One region of the Streptomyces sp. BB1-1-1 genome, then DNA from elsewhere that is predicted to be linked to it. Evidence: riboswitches for the same ligand, from Rfam matches in the RefSeq annotation. Region 1 holds a riboswitch; each other region holds the start of a gene.
The links. Region 1 has a riboswitch for cyclic di-AMP ahead of RI578_RS33415 (C40 family peptidase). Riboswitches for the same ligand answer to the same signal wherever they lie in the genome.
Positions count from the first base shown of each region.

Region 2: it holds a riboswitch for cyclic di-AMP, as region 1 does, so the genes downstream of both, RI578_RS05055 (LysM peptidoglycan-binding domain-containing M23 family metallopeptidase) here and RI578_RS33415 (C40 family peptidase) in region 1, are expected to answer to the same signal.
Region 3: it holds a riboswitch for cyclic di-AMP, as region 1 does, so the genes downstream of both, RI578_RS16560 (transglycosylase SLT domain-containing protein) here and RI578_RS33415 (C40 family peptidase) in region 1, are expected to answer to the same signal.
Region 4: it holds a riboswitch for cyclic di-AMP, as region 1 does, so the genes downstream of both, RI578_RS15585 (NlpC/P60 family protein) here and RI578_RS33415 (C40 family peptidase) in region 1, are expected to answer to the same signal.

Region 1 is NZ_CP134203.1:7,279,889-7,284,068, reverse strand. It holds gene RI578_RS33430 (VOC family protein) at 74-442, shown strand; gene RI578_RS33425 (ATP-dependent Clp protease proteolytic subunit) at 595-1,230, shown strand; gene RI578_RS33420 (hypothetical protein) at 1,238-1,546, shown strand; cyclic di-AMP (ydaO/yuaA leader) riboswitch at 1,917-2,061, shown strand; gene RI578_RS33415 (C40 family peptidase) at 2,065-2,538, shown strand; gene RI578_RS33410 (ATP-binding protein) at 2,629-3,120, opposite strand; gene RI578_RS33405 (helix-turn-helix transcriptional regulator) at 3,335-4,180, shown strand, end outside.
Region 2 is NZ_CP134203.1:1,103,107-1,107,286, reverse strand. It holds gene RI578_RS05075 (aspartate aminotransferase family protein) at 1-547, shown strand, start outside; gene RI578_RS05070 (XRE family transcriptional regulator) at 665-1,315, shown strand; gene RI578_RS05065 (DUF6126 family protein) at 1,312-1,434, shown strand; gene RI578_RS05060 (tyrosine-protein phosphatase) at 1,444-2,241, opposite strand; cyclic di-AMP (ydaO/yuaA leader) riboswitch at 2,665-2,824, shown strand; gene RI578_RS05055 (LysM peptidoglycan-binding domain-containing M23 family metallopeptidase) at 2,827-3,786, shown strand; gene RI578_RS05050 (SGNH/GDSL hydrolase family protein) at 3,991-4,180, shown strand, end outside.
Region 3 is NZ_CP134203.1:3,607,762-3,611,941, reverse strand. It holds gene RI578_RS16570 (GNAT family N-acetyltransferase) at 1-394, opposite strand, end outside; gene RI578_RS16565 (HAD family hydrolase) at 682-1,491, shown strand; gene RI578_RS16560 (transglycosylase SLT domain-containing protein) at 1,558-2,058, opposite strand; cyclic di-AMP (ydaO/yuaA leader) riboswitch at 2,064-2,231, opposite strand; gene RI578_RS16555 (polyprenyl synthetase family protein) at 2,922-3,932, shown strand; gene RI578_RS16550 (DUF2092 domain-containing protein) at 4,168-4,180, shown strand, end outside.
Region 4 is NZ_CP134203.1:3,416,632-3,420,811, forward strand. It holds gene pcrA (DNA helicase PcrA) at 1-2,052, opposite strand, end outside; cyclic di-AMP (ydaO/yuaA leader) riboswitch at 2,294-2,476, shown strand; gene RI578_RS15585 (NlpC/P60 family protein) at 2,483-3,673, shown strand; gene RI578_RS15590 (tellurite resistance/C4-dicarboxylate transporter family protein) at 3,701-4,180, shown strand, end outside.

The DNA of each region.
Region 1 (4,180 bases):
CTGCGCCGCCGTTCGGCGGGGAGGACGATGGAGACGGGGGCGAGCTCAGCCCACCGGCCCCGGGAGGTACCCCATGGCAGGCGAACCGTCCTTCTTCGAACTCGGCGTGGCCGATCCCGAACGCGGGCGCGTCTTCTACGGCAGCCTGTTCGACTGGGCTCTCGAAGCCGGCCCCACGGGGCGCGGGTTCTCCATCGGCACGGGCGGTGTGCCGGGCGGCCTGCACGGCGGTGACGCGGGCGCCTCCCCGTACGTCTTCTTCCGGGTCGACGACCTGGACGCCGCCGTGGCCAGGGTGCGGAAACTGGGCGGCTCGGTCCAGGACCTCGGCGAGGAGGGCGAGGAGGACGCGGAGTCGGTGGCCCGGTTCGGCCGGTTCGCGCTGTGCCGGGACGACCAGGGCTCCTCCTTCGGCCTGCACGAGCCGCCGAACGGGGGATGAACGCGGGCGCCCCACGCCCCCCTACGGCTCGCTTCCGCTGCCGGCGAACGCGCGATCCTCGCGACTCCTCACCCTCCGCAACGTACGTCCTGTACATTTTTTACAGGAGGCAGTGCAGCCGAACACGGTTCTGCCACGAGGAGGGGTTCGCCATGACCCGACCGTCCGCCCGTCACGTCCTGCCCGAGTTCACCGAGCGCACGAGTGCCGGGAGCCGGACGACGGACCCGTACTCGAAGCTGCTGGAGGAGCGGATCGTCTTCCTCGGGACACCGGTCGACGAGACCTCCGCGAACGACGTGATGGCGCAGTTCATGTATCTCGAACACCAGGCCCCGGACCGGGACATCGCGCTCTACATCAACTCGCCCGGCGGCTCCTTCACCGCGATGACGGCGATCTACGACACCATGCGCTACGTCGCCTGCGACGTGGAGACGACCTGCCTCGGGCAGGCGGGCGCGTTGGCCGCGGTACTGCTGGCGGCGGGCACGCCCGGCAAACGCGCTGCCCTGCCGGGCGCACGGGTGGTCATCCATCAGCCCGCGCTCACCGAGCCGGTGGAGGGGCCGACGAGCGACCTGGCCATCCAGGCCGGCGAGTTGATCCGCGTCCGCGCCCGCCTGGAGGAGATCCTCGTACGGCACACGGGCCGCAGTCCCGAGCAGGTGAGCGCGGACATCGAACGGCACACCGTCCTGGACGCGCAACAGGCCCTGGAGTACGGCCTGGTGGACCGGGTGGTGCCCAGCCGCAGGGTCACATCTCCGGCACCCGGCGCGAGGTGATCCGGCGATGCTGCCACCGGAACTGCCACCACTGCCCGCCCTGACCCGCGCCGAGGCCGAGCTGATCGACCGGTACCTGGACGTCGTCGACCTGCTCGGGCGCATCAACCCCGCGCGGGAGGGCGACACCTATCGCGGGCTGCGGGCCGCCCAGGCGCTGGTCGGCAAGGCTGCCGCCCTGCGCGACGCGCTGGCGCTGATGCACCGGCGGCGCGAGACCGAGCTGCACGCCACCACCCTGGCCCGGGCGCTGCGCGTGCTAGACGGTGAACGGCGGACGGCGCGAGTCGGCCTTCCGCCCCGTTCCGGCCGTTGAGGCAACCGGAGTCGAAACGGACCAAACGGCGTACCGCCTTTCGGCGTAGGGAAACCTCCGATTTCCGACCGGCCGAGCTTGCGCGACCCGCGTGTCCGGACAGCGCAATGAGCCACTGCGTCGCTGGTCCCGGGGTCGTCACCACACGCACCGGCTGGTCGAACACAGAGGTGTCCACCCGAACGGGTGAGTGGTGAGTAACAACACAAAGGGCACGTTCCGTTGGGATTTTCCCATGGGGCGAGACAAGATCCGTGACTGACGACAAGCCCCCGCCGCAGCGGCGGGGCGGTCCGGGCGGACGCCGAGTCCTGCCGCCGCCCGGACGACCGGTCGACAGGAGTGGATCGGCAGGAGTGGAGGACCCGAGCACGACGGGTCGCCGGAACGGTCGTCTCCGCTGGAGCCGCGCCGGGCCGAGCAGCCCTTGGGGTGAAGCCGCACTCGTGCGGCCGGGCAACTTCGCCAGCCCGAATCCGACAGGTCATCCTTCACAGGCGGCTGACGAAGGGTTGCGCATGTCCGCGCTCAATCGTGTCCCGTCGCTGATGGCCCGTGCCGGTACGGCCTCGGCCCTCACCCTCGCCGCCGTGGGCGGTTCCGTAGTGGTCCCCGGCGTCGCCTCCGAGGCGGTCGCGGCGAGCCATGCGACGAAGGCCCTCAAGATCGCTGCCTCCAAGAAGGGCGCGCCATACAAATGGGGCGCCGTCGGACCAAGCAGGTTCGACTGCTCGGGGCTGACGCTGTACTCGTTCAAGAAGGCCGGCAAGAAGCTGCCACGCACCGCCGCCCAGCAGTACAACAAGACCCGTCACATCTCCGCCAAGAACCGCAAGACCGGGGACCTGGTGTTCTTCCACTCGGGTCGCAGCATCTACCACGTCGGCATCTACGCCGGGAAGGGCAAGATCTGGCACGCCCCGAAGACCGGGGACGTGGTGCGTCTGCAGAAGATCTGGACCGGCAGCGTCTGGTACGGCCGGGTCAAGTAGCCCGCCCGAGGGGGTGACGGCGTCCTGACCCGCCGTCACCCCCTCGGGTGCGTGGTATGCGCCTGCGGCGCGCCGGGGACCGTCGGCGACTCACCGCTGCGGCTCCTGGCTTCCCACGGCCCGCCCGACGGCCGAGGCCGGTTCGGCGGGCACCGGACCGGCCGGCGGTGCCCAGGGCAGTTCGATGGAGACGGTCTTGCCGCCCTCGCGCGTGGGCCGCACTCTCAGCTTGCCGCCGCACTCCGCCGTCAGCCAGCGGATGATCACCATGCCCCGGCCGTTGTCCTGCTGGACGGCGGCGGGCAGGCGCTTGGGAAACCGCGGATGGCTGTCGGTGACACCGATGCGCAGCCGCTCGTCACGGTCGAGCACGAGGTCCACGGTGAAGGTGGGTGACTGTCCGAACGTGTGCTGGACCGCGTTGGTCGTCAGCTCCGAGACGATGAGCCGAACGGTGTCGGACACGTCGGTGTCCGGCGGCAGGCCCCACTCCGCCAGTGTGCCGACCACATAGGTGCGCGCGGCGGCCACCGAGGCGGGATCGCTCGGCAGAGTGACGGATGCTTCCAGATGGTCTGCCATGGCGACGTCGTCCCTTTCCCACGGGACCGCAGCCGGACACGGAGCGGATGGTTCGAGTACGGTCCCGGACTGGTGCTTCGCCGCCAGACTGCCATCACCAGGCCGGTGCGGGGCGGCGATCCACCAAGATATGCATATATCTGTCGCTCAAAGCGGTGAACTCTGCGACGGCAGAGCGTATTTGGGCGGCCCATAAGGAGTAAGGGAGTGGCCCATGCAGCACGGTCCCGTGGTGCGCCGCCGGAAGCTGGGCGCGGAACTGCGCGCCCTGCGCACGTCGGCGGGTATCACCAGCGGCGAGGCGGCCCGGCTGGTGGGCTGGCACCAGTCGAAGGTCAGCCGGATCGAGACCGGGACGAGCGGGGCGAAACCGGCCGACGTGCGGTTACTGCTGGACGCCTACGGCGTGGACGACGACCAGTTGCGGGAGCTGCTGGTGATGCTGGCGGGCTCCGACGACGCGGGCGGCCGGAACCACTGGTGGCACGCCTATCGCGGGGTACTGCCCCCGACCTACCGCGACTTCATCAGCCTGGAGTCCCAGGCCAGCGCGATGCGCACGCTGGAGACCACGGTGGTCCCCGGGCTGTTGCAGACGCCGGAGTACGCCCGCGCGGTGACGCGCGCCGCGGCGGACGGGCTGCCGGAGGAGCGGCTGGACACGCTGGTGGAAGTACGGCTGGCCCGGCAGGACGTACTGCGGGCGCAGCCGCCGCTGCTGCTGAGCGCGGTCCTGGACGAGGCGGTGCTGCGCCGGGAGGTGGGCGGCCCCGGTGTCATGTCCCGTCAGCTGGCGCGACTGGTCGAGGCCGCGCGTCTCCCCCATGTCCGGCTCCAGGTACTGCCGTTTGCCGCCGGGGCGCACATCGGTGTCACCGGCCCTTTCGTAATCTTCTCTTTTTCGAGCACTTCTGATCTGGACGTGGTTGTTCTCGACCACTTGACGAGTAGCCTGCATCTCGAACGGAAAGAAGACCTAGAGGCCTATACCGAGGCCTTCAACGCCCTTCTGATCCATGCCCTTTCGCCCGAGGACTCGTTGGACTTCATCGCCGCGACC
Region 2 (4,180 bases), 6.2 Mb from region 1:
CAAGGACTGGATCTTCCAGAAGGTGTTCTCCTCGATGGACCGGGTGCAGGTCCACTCGGCGAGCTTCGGGTCCAACGCGCAGGCCATGGCGGCCGGGCTCGCGGTGCTGTCGGTGATGGAGGACGAGGAGATCGTGGCGAACGCGGCCGCGGTGGGGGAGCGGCTGAAGTCCCGGCTGACGGAACTGGTGGACCGCTACGAGCTGCTCGCCGACGTCCGGGGGCGGGGGCTGATGATCGGCATCGAGTTCGGCCGGCCCAGGTCCCTGAAGCTGCGCAGTCGCTGGACGATGCTGCAGGCCGCGCGCAAGGGTCTGTTCGCGCAGATGGTCGTGGTGCCGCTGCTGCAACGGCACCGGATCCTGACGCAGGTGTCCGGCGACCACCTGGAGGTGATCAAGTTGATCCCGCCACTGATCATCGACGCGGCGGACGCCGACCGGTTCGTCGATGCGTTCACCGAGGTGATGGACGACGCCCACAACGGCGGCGGCCTCATGTGGGACTTCGGAAAGACCCTGGTCAGGCAGGCGGTGGGCAATCGTTAGCGCGTCCACCCGCGACCGTCTTCGCCTCTGAGGACTGCCTCTCGCCGGCTCGTTCGCCTCTTTTGCCTCTGAGGCAAGGAAATTGCCTGCCGGGCAAGTTTCGGGCTGAATGGAGGCATGACCTCCCATGAGACCGGTCCGCCGTCGCCGGACGCGCCGGCGGACGCGGTGTCCGTCGTGGCACCGCAGCTGCGCGCCCTGCGGCGCAGGGCCGCCCTCACCCTGGAGGCGGCGGCCCGGGCCGCCGGGCTGTCGCCCGCCCACCTCTCCCGCCTGGAGACCGGGCAACGCCAGCCCTCGCTGCCGATGCTGCTCTCCCTCGCCCGTGTCTACGGTACGACCGTCTCGGAGCTGCTCGGCGAGACGGCCGCGGACCGGGACGCCGTCGTGCGTGCCGACGCCATGGAGCCGACGTTCGCGGGCGGCTGGACGTACTGGCAGGCCGGCGGGGCCGGGCGCGGGATGCAGGCCCTGCGGGTCCATGTGCCGCACGGCTCACAGGGTGACATCGTGCGGGTGCACCCCGGGGAGGAGTGGCTGCACGTCCTGCGCGGCCGGCTGCGTCTGCGCCTCGGGGACACCGTGCACCGGCTCGGTCCGGGTGACAGCGCGCACTTCGACTCGCTGACCCCGCACCGGATCGCCGCTCAGGACGCCGACGGGGTCGACCTCCTCTTCGTCCACACCCTGCTGCAGAGCCCGGCGACGGCGCTGTGCCTGGGACCGGCCACCACGTCGGCCCACCCCACCCTCGGAGAGACGCCATGAACCTGCAGGAGAAGTTCCCGCGCGCCCTGTGGGTGCGGCTCTTCATCTACCTCGTCGTGGGCCACGTCTTCGCGGCCTTCATCTACCTGCTCTTCGAGGTGGGCGCCAACAGCCGGTGAGCGGGTGGCTCAGTCCAGCATCCGCTCGCGCAGCCGCTCCCGGGTCTCCGGCGTGATCCGCAGGCCCTTCTCCAGGTAGGCGTCGACCCCGCCCCAGGTCTCCTCGACCGTCTCGAAGGCCGCCGCCAGATACTCGGCGCGCGCGTCGAAGAGGGGGCTGAGCAGCTCCATGACCTCGGGGGAGTAGGCGGAGGCGGCGGAGCTGCTGCGGCGCACCTTGTAGCGGCGGTGCGTGGCGTTCGACTTCAGGTAGTCGTCGACGATGGCGTCGCTCTCGACGCCCAGGGCGAGCAGGGTGATCGCGATCGACAGGCCCGCGCGGTCCTTGCCGGCCGCGCAGTGCATCAGGGCGGGGACGCTGTCCTCGGCGAGCGCGTGCAGCACCCGGGAGTGCTCCGCCGTGCGCTCCTTGATGATCATGCGGTAGGACTCGATCATCCGGTTGGCGGCCTTGTCGTCCGCCAGGATCTCGTGCAGCTGGTCGAGGTCGCCGTCGCGGACCATCTTCCAGAACTCGGCACCATCGGCCGGATCGCTCAGCGGCAGGTTCACATTGCGTACGCCGGGCAGCTCGACGTCCGGGCCCTCGAGCTTCTGGTCGGCCGCGTTGCGGAAGTCGAAGATGGTGTGCAGGCCCAGCGAGGCCAGGAACGCGGCGTCCTCCCCGGTGGCGTGCGCCAGGTGGCCGCTGCGGAACAGCACGCCGTGTCGCACCCGCCGCCCGTCCACGGTCGGCAGCCCGCCCACGTCACGGAAGTTACGCACACCGGCCAGCTCGGGTTCGGTCGACGGGACCTGCTGCGTCACGGGGGCTCCTCCCACTCCGCCCCGCCGGCGCTGCTCGCCGACGGGCACCACTCGAAGATACGGCACGGTCCGGTGGCCTCGGCGGCACGGCCGCCCGACTGCGCCGCATCTAAACCTTCTGTCCGAATTAGCACCTTCATTCCAACTGGCCCTGGAATGAAAGGGGCTGGAGAGGCGGCGCGTGAGCAGCGTCATATCCGTGACCGTGCGTTGCTCGTCATGTTCACGTAATTCGGCCGGTTTTCAAGGCTGTTTACGCGAAAGGGCACTGCGCGAATCGACGGAGGGTGACCGGTAATTCCCGTAAAGGATCAATCGGAACACCTGTCAATGGAACCCCTCGCTTGTCCCCGCGCGTCTTGGTCCCTTACGTTCACCACCGATCCGGACGGACGCCTAATCCTGCCGCCGACCGGAGCCCGCACTCATCCACCACCCGTACACGGCAGGAGCGGGGGACCCACAGGTACAACTGCCTGTTCCGGTTCCCGGAACGGCTTGGGGTTAAGCCGCGTCTCGACGCGGCCGGGCATCTCCAGCTCGCACCCGACAGCTCACCTCGTAGGCGCCGGAGAGGAAATCGCCATGCCCGCGAAGGGTAAGCACCGCCGTACCAGGGCCATGCGCCTGACCCGCACCATCGCCGTCGCCGGAACCGGTGGCGCCGCGCTCGCGCTGCCGCTGCTGGGTGCCGCCGGCGCCCACGCCGCTCCCGCGCAGTCCGTCTCCGAACAGGCCGTGCAGTCCATACCGACGACCGCGAAGAAGGCCGCCGGCAGCAGCGCCGAGAAGAACTCGGACTCGCGGACGTACACCGTGAAGAGCGGTGACTACCTCTCGAAGATCGCCGACGAGCAGGACGTCGACGGCGGCTGGAAGAAGCTGTACGCGGACAACCGTGACGTCGTCGGCTCGGACCCGTCGCTGATCCACCCCGGCCTGAAGCTCTCGGTCGGCGAGCAGGCCGCCAAGTCCTCGGCCCCCTCCTCCGCCGAGTCGGAGAAGCCGGCCGAGAAGCCCGCCGCGCCGAAGAAGTCGTCCTCCGAGAAGTCCGAGTCGGCCGAGAAGTCGTCGGACGCCGCGAAGACCTCGTCCTCGGACTCGTCCGACACGAGCGCCCAGTCCGCCGGCACCACCAGCGGCTTCACCTCCCCCGTGCCCGGCGGCAGCGTCGGCACCCCGTACCACCAGACCGGCAGCATGTGGTCCAGCGGTTACCACACCGGCACGGACTTCGTCGTCCCGACCGGCACCTCGCTCAAGGCCGTCGGCGCGGGCACCGTCGTCTCCGCCGGCTGGGGCGGCGCGTACGGCAACCAGGTCGTCATCCAGCTCGCCGACGGCCACTACGCCCAGTACGCCCACCTGTCCTCGCTCTCCGTCTCCGCCGGTCAGTCCGTGACGGCGGGTCAGCAGGTCGGTCTCTCGGGTGCCACCGGCAACGTGACCGGTCCGCACCTGCACTTCGAGATCCGCACCACGCCGGACTACGGCTCGGACGTGGACCCGATCGCCTACCTGCGCTCGCACGGCGTCTCTCTCTGACGACCGCTTGGGCGCGGCCTCCGCGCCGCTGAAGGCCGGACCCCGATCCCCGGGTCCGGCCTTCGGTGTATTCCGGAATTGACGAACACTTTAGGCGTGGTTTTTCTCACCGCCCGTCAACCCTTTCCTACGGTCGCGTAGGTCACATTCCAAGGTGAATCATGGGCCGACGTGGCAGACGATTCGAAGAGTGACAGCAGAGAAGTGATCGGGTCGTACGTGGCGGTGGGGGACAGCTTCACCGAGGGCGTCGGCGACCCGGGCCCCGACGGGTCGTTCGTCGGCTGGGCGGACCGGTTGGCCGTACTGCTCGCGGACCGGCGCCCCGAGGGCGACTTCAGGTACACGAACCTCGCCGTGCGCGGCAGGCTGCTCGACCAGATCGTGGCGGAGC
Region 3 (4,180 bases), 3.7 Mb from region 1:
CGTCGATGACGTAGGTGGTGTGCTCCTCGGCGGCGTGCGGTACGAACAACCGCTGCTCCGCCTCCAGGTTGTCGAAGGCGAAGCTCGACAGGGAGCAGGCCCGCAGCAGTTCGCGGGTGTCCGGGGTGAGGCCGGGGCGCAGCACCGCGCCCTGGCAGTCCGAGACCCCGAGTCCGATGGCCCGGCCCTGACCCAGCGGTCCGCGCTCGTGCGGCAGGAAACCGGCCGCCTCACCGCCGTCGTACACCACCGCGATCCGTGCCCGCGGCCGCACCCGGCCCACGACGTCGGTGAACTCCGGTTCCATGAACGGATTGCGTGGTGCCGTCGACTTGGCGCGCAGCTCGCGCCAGTGCTCCCGTTCCCCCTCGCCCAGTTCCTCCGGCCTGAGCACACGCACACGTCCGCTGTTCAACCCGACCCCCCGATCAAGTCCCCCCTGGACAAAAGGAAGGTACCCCCGGGTGCCGTCCGGCCGGTAGGTAGCGGACCATGTTGTTGCCAACCGGTGCACAGGCCTTTAACCGGCTTTAGCCGATGATGTGCCAGGTTTCGGACACGAACGTGCGTCCTCGTGCGCACTCGTGCCGTACTCGTGCGGACTCGTGCCGACCTCGCGCCTCCTCGTTCGGAAGCGATCGCGGGTGAGTCGGACAGGTGCGGTGTCCGTATTCTCTGATCATGGACCGCACCGCGTATTCACTCGTCGCCACCGATCTCGACGGCACGCTGCTCCGCGGCGACGACACCGTGTCCGGCCGGTCACTGGCCGCGCTGGCGCGGGTGGCCGGGGCCGGTGCGCGGCATCTGGTGGTGACGGGGCGGCCGGCGCCCCGGGTGCGGCCCCTGCTCGACCGTCTCGGCTGCACGGGGCTCGTGGTGTGCGGCCAGGGCGCCCAGGTGTACGACGCCGGCGCGCACCGGATGCTGTGGTCGGTCACCCTGGACCGGGAGTTGGCCGAGACCGCGCTCGGCAAGATCGAGGCCGAGGTGGGGCAGGTGCACGCGGCGGTCGACCAGGACGGTGTCGACGGCCTGACCCTCATCGAGCCGGGTTACCTGATGCCTCACCCGACGCTGCCCGCGGTGCGGGTCGAGCGGCGCGACGAGCTGTGGAGCGCGCCGATCAGCAAGGTGCTGCTGCGCCATCCCGAGCTGTCCGACGACGAGTTGGCGGCGACGGCGCGCGCGGTGGTCGGTTCCCTCGCCACGGTCACGATGTCGGGTCCGGGGACGGTCGAGCTCCAGCCGTGCGGCATCACCAAGGCCACCGGCCTGGCGCTGGCCGCCGAGCGCCTGGGCGTGAGCCGCCGACGGACGATCGCCTTCGGGGACATGCCCAACGACATCCCCATGTTCGACTGGGCGGCCCACGGTGTCGCGATGGCGGGCGCCCACCCCGAACTCAAGGCGGTGGCCGACGAGGTCACCCTGACGAACGAGGACGACGGCGTGGCCGTCGTCCTCGAACGGATCTTCAGAGCTTCGTGATACGGCGCAGAGCCTGCTATTACGGCGTAGAGCCCGGTGTTAGGGCGCAGAGCCCCGTATTACGGCTCAGTACGCGCCGAAGACGTTGTCCATCGAGCCGTACCGGTCGGCCGCGTAGTTGCAGGCGGCGGTGATGTTGGCGACCGGGTCGTACGGGTCCCAGGAGGTGCCGGGCACGTGGTACGCCTGGAAGGTCGGGTCGATCACCTGGAGCAGGCCCTTGGACGGGGTGCCGTTGATGGCGTTGATGTCCCAGTTGTTGATGGCCAGCGGGTTGCCGGACGACTCCCGCATGATGTTGCGGTGGATGCCCTCGTACGAGCCGGGGATGCCGTGCTGGGCCATGATGTCGAGCGACTCACGGATCCAGCCGTCGAGGTTGTCCGGGTACGTCGTCGCGGCCGTGGTGGCGGTCGCGGCGGCCGTGGTGGCGGCCGGAGTGGCCGCGGAGGCGCTGGTGGCCCCGATGAGCGGCAGGGCGAGCACGGCGGCGCCGGTGCCGGCCACGGCGAGCTTCCGGGCGAGGCGGGCGGTGCGGGCGTGACGGTTATGACCGTTGGCAGACATGCTTGAGTCCCTCTCCTTACGCCTGCGAGGTGAGCTGTCGGGTTCGGGCGGGGAGGTGCCCGGCCGGGCCCTGACGGGCACGGCTTCACCCCTAGCCGCTCCGGTGGTGACCGGTGCGGCGACTTACCTGGGTCCCCCGCTCCTGCCTGCGAGTTTGTTGGCGGATGACTGTGCGTCCGGGCGGTGGCAGGATTCGGCGTCCGCCCGACAGGCCGGGAACGTATGCGAGAGCACATGTCCGAAACAAGTGCAGGAATCACCCAACGCGCCTGTTGACCTTGGTCTGAGGTGTTTGAGGTGCTTGATCCTTTGCGGCTGCCAAGCCTCAACTGGCTTGCGGGGCAAAGGGAGGGCACGGTCGGCGGCAGGGTTGCCTACAGGTGGGGCGAAGTGAGCCAACTCACCCGCCTCAGCAAGGCTGGCAAATCGGGCATTAATGCCAACTCGGAGTCAATCGCCCGTAGGTGGGGAGGGTTTCGGGTTCCGGCCGGCGGTCGGGTGGGTCGGCCGCCGCGCGTCTCTCGTCTCCGACCCCGCCCCGGCCGGTGTTTCCGTGTGCTGTGCGGGCATCCGTTCGGGGCGGGATCGGGGTGACCCGAGCGGGTGACGTATTCGGAGTGCGGGCCGTTGGGAGGGGTGATGTGATCTTCGGTGGCGGGTTCCGGCCCCTGGTGATTGCGATCGATATCTGCTCATATCACCTGATCAAAAACATACTGTGCATGATCCGATACCGACCGGCCTGTAACGGTGGGCGCTAGCGGTGATCGAAAGGTGACCGGATACGCTGACTTGAGTGGTGGCAGCGACCTATCGACAAACCAGGTAATCGCCAGTAGACACCAGCAGACAGGAGACCCCTCGTGACCGTCGTCGGGCCGTTCGGGCTGAGCGTGCGGGACCAGGCTCTGGAAGCCGATGTCCAGGCCGGATTGGTTGCGGTCGAGGAAGGGTTGCTTGAGGCAACCAAAAGCGAGGTTCCGTTCATCACGGAGGCCGCCCAGCATCTGGTGCGGGCCGGCGGCAAGCGTTTCCGGCCACTGCTGGTGATGCTCTCCGCTCAGTTCGGCGACCGGTACGCCCCCGGGATCGTGCCCTCGGCCGTCGTCGTCGAGCTGACCCACCTCGCCACCCTGTACCACGACGACGTGATGGACGAGGCCGCCGTACGGCGCGGCGTGCCCAGCGCCAACACCCGCTGGGACAACTCGGTCGCGGTCCTCACCGGCGACTTCCTCTTCGCCCGCGCCTCACAGATCCTCGCCGACCTCGGTCCCGAGGCGGTCCGCGTGCAGGCCCTGGCGTTCGAACGGCTCGTCACCGGCCAGATCCTGGAGACGGCGGGGCCGCAGGACGGCCGGGACCCGGTCGACCACTACCTGGACGTGCTGGGCGGCAAGACGGGCTCGCTGGTGGCGGTCTCCTGCCGGTTCGGCGCGATGATGTCCGGCGCCGACGAGACGGTCGTGGACGTGCTCACCCAGTACGGCGAGCGGCTCGGCGTCGCCTTCCAGCTCGCGGACGACGTCCTGGACATCGCCTCCGACTCCCACGAGTCGGGGAAGACGCCCGGCACCGACCTGCGTGAGGGCATCCCGACCCTCCCGGTGCTGCGGCTGCGCGAGCGGGCGGCCCGGCTGGGGCTCGCCGAGGACATCGCCCTGTGCGAGCTGCTGGACTCCGACCTGAGCGACGACGCGCGGCACGCGGAGGCGCTGCGGCTGCTGCGCGCCCACCCCGCGCTGGAGCAGGCGCGGCGGGACACCGTGCGGTACGCCAAGGACGCCCGGGCGGCGCTGGCCCCGCTCAAGGAGTGCGAGGCGAAGTCCGCGCTGGTGGAACTGTGCGACGCCGTGGTGCACCGGGCCGGCTGAGCGCCCGGCCGCCTACCCCGCCCCCTACGGGCCGGGGGAGCCGCGACCCCTCCGTGTCATCCCGCAGGAGTAGGCGGAGTTGAGCCCGCGGTCTGACGATTCCGCTTGGCCGATTTGGTCAGATGGACACCACGGAAACACCAATCCTCACCGATTCGGGTGAGAATGGCGGCTCACGGGTGAACGAGCGCGAGATCGTGGGACAGCCGCCGCCGACGACGGAGGTAGGGCACACATGGCACCGATCG
Region 4 (4,180 bases), 3.9 Mb from region 1:
GTACGCCAGCCGCCGCTCCTCCTCCAGTTCCTTGGCCTGGCCGAGGGCGCGCATGTGCGGGAAGACGCCGTCCTCCATGCCGGTGAGGAAGACGACCGGGAACTCCAGGCCCTTGGCGGTGTGCAGGGTCATCAGGGTGACGACGCCGTCGCCGTCCTCCTCGTCCGGGATCTGGTCGGAGTCGGCGACCAGCGCGACCTTCTCCAGGAAGTCGGCCAGCGTTCCGGCCTCCTCGCTCTCGGCCCGCTCCTGCTCGAACTCCAGGGCGACGGCGGCGAGTTCCTGGAGGTTCTCGATGCGGGTCTCGTCCTGCGGGTCGGTGGAGGCCTGCAACTCGGCGAGGTAGCCGGTGCGTTCGAGGATCGCCTCCAGCACGGTCGCCGGTCCGGCGCCGGACTCGACGATCGTACGGAGGTCCTCCATGAGCGTGTTGAACCGCTTGACGGCGTTGGCGGAGCGCGCGGCCATGCCGTACGCCTCGTCGACGCGCTTCAGGGCCTGCGGGAAACTGATCTTCTCGCGCTGGGAGAGGGCGTCGATCATGGCCTCGGCGCGGTCGCCGATGCCGCGCTTGGGGACGTTGAGGATGCGGCGCAGCGGCACCGAGTCCTCGGGGTTGGCCAGCACCCGCAGGTAGGCCAGGACGTCCCGGACCTCCTTGCGCTCGTAGAAGCGGACGCCGCCGACGACCTTGTAGGGCAGGCCGACGCGGATGAAGACCTCTTCGAAGACACGGGACTGGGCGTTGGTGCGGTAGAAGACGGCGACGTCGCCGGCCTTCGCCTCGCCCGCGTCGGTGAGGCGGTCTATCTCGTCGGCGACGAACTGGGCCTCGTCGTGCTCGGTGTCGGCGACGTACCCGGTGATCTGGGAGCCCGCGCCCTGGTTGGTCCACAGGTTCTTGGGGCGGCGGGACTCATTGCGCTCGATGACCGCGTTGGCGGCGGTGAGGATCGTCTGGGTGGAGCGGTAGTTCTGCTCCAGGAGGATCGTCGTCGCGTCCGGGTAGTCCTCCTCGAACTGGAGGATGTTGCGGATGGTGGCGCCGCGGAAGGCGTAGATCGACTGGTCGGCGTCGCCCACCACGCACAGTTCGGCGGGCGGGACCTCGGCCTCGGGCGGCACGTCGACGGCGTGCTCGGTGGTGCCGACGAGCTCGCGGACCAGGGAGTACTGGGCGTGGTTGGTGTCCTGGTACTCGTCGACCAGGACGTGCCGGAAGCGGCGGCGGTAGTGCTCGGCGACGTCCGGGAAGGCGCGGAGCAGGTTGACCGTCGTCATGATCAGGTCGTCGAAGTCGAGGGCGTTGGCCTCGCGCAGCCGCGACTGGTAGAGGGCGTAGGCCTGCGCGACGGTCTTCTCGAAACCGTCGGCCGCCTGGGCGGCGAAGTCCTCCTCGTCGATCAGCTCGTTCTTCAGGTTGCTGATCTTGGCGCTGAAGGACTTGGGCGGGAAGCGCTTGGGGTCCAGGTCCAGGTCGCGGCAGACCAGCGCCATGAGCCGCTTGGAGTCGGCCGCGTCGTAGATCGAGAAGGACGAGGTGAACCCGAGCTTCTTCGACTCGCGGCGCAGGATGCGGACGCACGCGCTGTGGAAGGTCATCACCCACATCGCGTTCGCGCGCGGGCCGACGAGCTGCTCCACGCGCTCCTTCATCTCGCCCGCGGCCTTGTTGGTGAAGGTGATCGCGAGGATCTGGCCGGGGTGGACGCTCCGCTCGGCCAGCAGGTGGGCGATGCGGTGGGTGAGCACGCGGGTCTTGCCCGAGCCCGCGCCGGCCACGATGAGCAGCGGGGAGCCGGAGTGGACGACGGCGGCGCGCTGGTTCTCGTTCAGCCCCGCCAGGAGCGCGGCCGCGTCCAGGGCGGGGCGCGGGGCGCCGTCCCGGTAGTGGGTGTCCCGCTCCGGCGGCGCGTCGAACTTCCCGGCGAACAGATCGTGCGGAACCGGCTCCGGTCCGTGATCGTCCTCGGGCGGCGGCGGAGGTTCCTCCTCGTGACCCCGGGGGGTCTGGAGGCTCGCCAGGAAGCTGTCGTCAAAGAGGCTGCTCATCGCTCTCCGAGTCTAGGGCGCCCCACCGACAACCCGCCGCCACCCCGGAAAATGGCCGGGATCCCGCCACCGGGCACGCCCTGCGACAGAGCGGGCGACGAAGAGTGACCGAAGTGGGGCCGCACACCGAAGGTCACGAAAATGTATCGGGCATATCACCCACCAACCTTCACAGCCGCCACACGAGTTGGCTACGGTGCGGACAGGCCGCACGACCCCCTCCGGCGAACGTCGCCGGGCCGCGCGGCCTCCGCCGAGTCCGACGTGCCCGCACGGCGCCCGGAGCCGGGGACCCGACCGAGAACCTTGGGGTGAATCGGCCGCACCGCCCTCCACGGGGGCGGATCCGCCGTAGGGCAACCCTTCCGCGCCACACCGCCCGAACCCGACAGCTAACCCGGTAGGCGGAGCTTTGGAAGGAGTCGCCTCCTTGGCGTCGCACCGCAAGTCGCGTCCCACGGGTACGCGCGTCGCAGGCATACGGACCCCCGCCCTCGCCACGGCGGCCCTCACCTCCGTCGCCCTGCTGTCCCAGACGGCCACCGCCGCGCCGTCGGACGACGACAGGCCGAGCCTGGAAGAGGTCGAGAAGAAGGTCGACGACCTGTACCGCCAGGCGGGGTCGGCGACGGAGAAGTACAACGCGGCCAAGGAGAAGACCTCCAAGCAGCGCAAGCGCGTCGACACCCTCCTCGACGACGTCGCCGAGCGCACCCAGAAGCTCAACGAGGCGCGCGAGGAGCTGGGTTCCTTCGCCTCCGCCCAGTACCGCACGGGCTCCACGGTCCCGGAGACCGCGACCTTCCTGCTCGCGGACTCGCCGCAGGACTACGTCGACCGGACCCACCTGATGGACCGGCTCACCGGCCGCCAGAAGGACGCGGTCGACGACTACGTCACACAGCAGTCGGCGACGATGGAGAAGCGCCGGGAGGCCACCGAGAGCCTCCAGACGCTCACCGAGTCGCAGAGCGACCTCAAGACGGCCAAGGCCACCGTTCAGAAGAAGCTCGCCACCGCGCGTGAGCTGCTCTCCGAATTGACCGCCGAGGAGAAGGCCAGGCTCGCGGCGATCGAGAAGAAGAAGCAGCAGGAGGCCGCCCGCAAGGCCGCGGAACTCGCGAAGCAGCAGGCCGAGGAGCGCAAGCGGCAGGAGGAGGCCGACCGGCAGGAGAGCGACGCCTCCTCGGGCTCATCCGGCTCCTCGGGCTCCAGCGGCGCCGGTACGGAAACCGGGTCCTCCACGCCGGACTCCTCCTACGGCACCAAGGCCGAGAAGGCACTCGCCTTCGCCCGCGCCCAGATCGGCAAGCCGTACGTCTGGGGCGCCACCGGCCCCGACTCCTACGACTGCTCGGGCCTGACCCAGGCCGCCTGGAAGGACGCGGGGGTGACACTGCCGCGCACCACCTACGACCAGGTCGACGCCGGCACGACCGTCCCGGTCTCCCAGGCCCAGCCCGGCGACCTGGTCTTCTTCTACGACGACCTCAGTCACGTCGGCCTCTACATCGGCAACGGCATGATGATCCACGCCCCGAAGCCGGGCGCGTACGTCCGCGAGGAGTCGATCTTCTACGACGGCGAGTCGTCGATCCACAGCGTGGTGCGCCCGGCCTGAGCCGCGCGGGTCCTTAGCATCGGGCGCATGTCATCCGGCACCTCTCCCACCTCCCCCTACCCCCTGCGCGCCTGGTGGGCGCAGCGTCCGCCGGCGGCCGGGGCGGCGGTCATGGCGACCGGCATCCTGTCGGTCGCCCTGCACCTGACGGGCCACGAGGTCCTGTCCCGGATCGCCCTGGTCCTGGCCTGCGCCGCCTGGCTGACACTGGCGGCGAACTTCGTCTACCTGCTGCTGGTCGAGCGGGCCCAGTGGGTGACGCGGGCCGGGACGCCGGGCGCCCTCACCGCCGTCGCCGCGACGACCGTGCTCGGCACCCGCATCTCCCTGTTCGGCTGGTCACCCGTGGCGGCGGCACTGCTGGCGCTGGCGGCGCTGCTGTGGCCGGGACTGCTGTACCTGGTCGTCACGCACTGGGGGCGCCGGATGCCCGGGGCGGTGTTCCTGGGCTGCGTGGCCACGGAGGGGGTGGCCGTGCTGGGCGCCACACTGGCCGCCACCACCTCG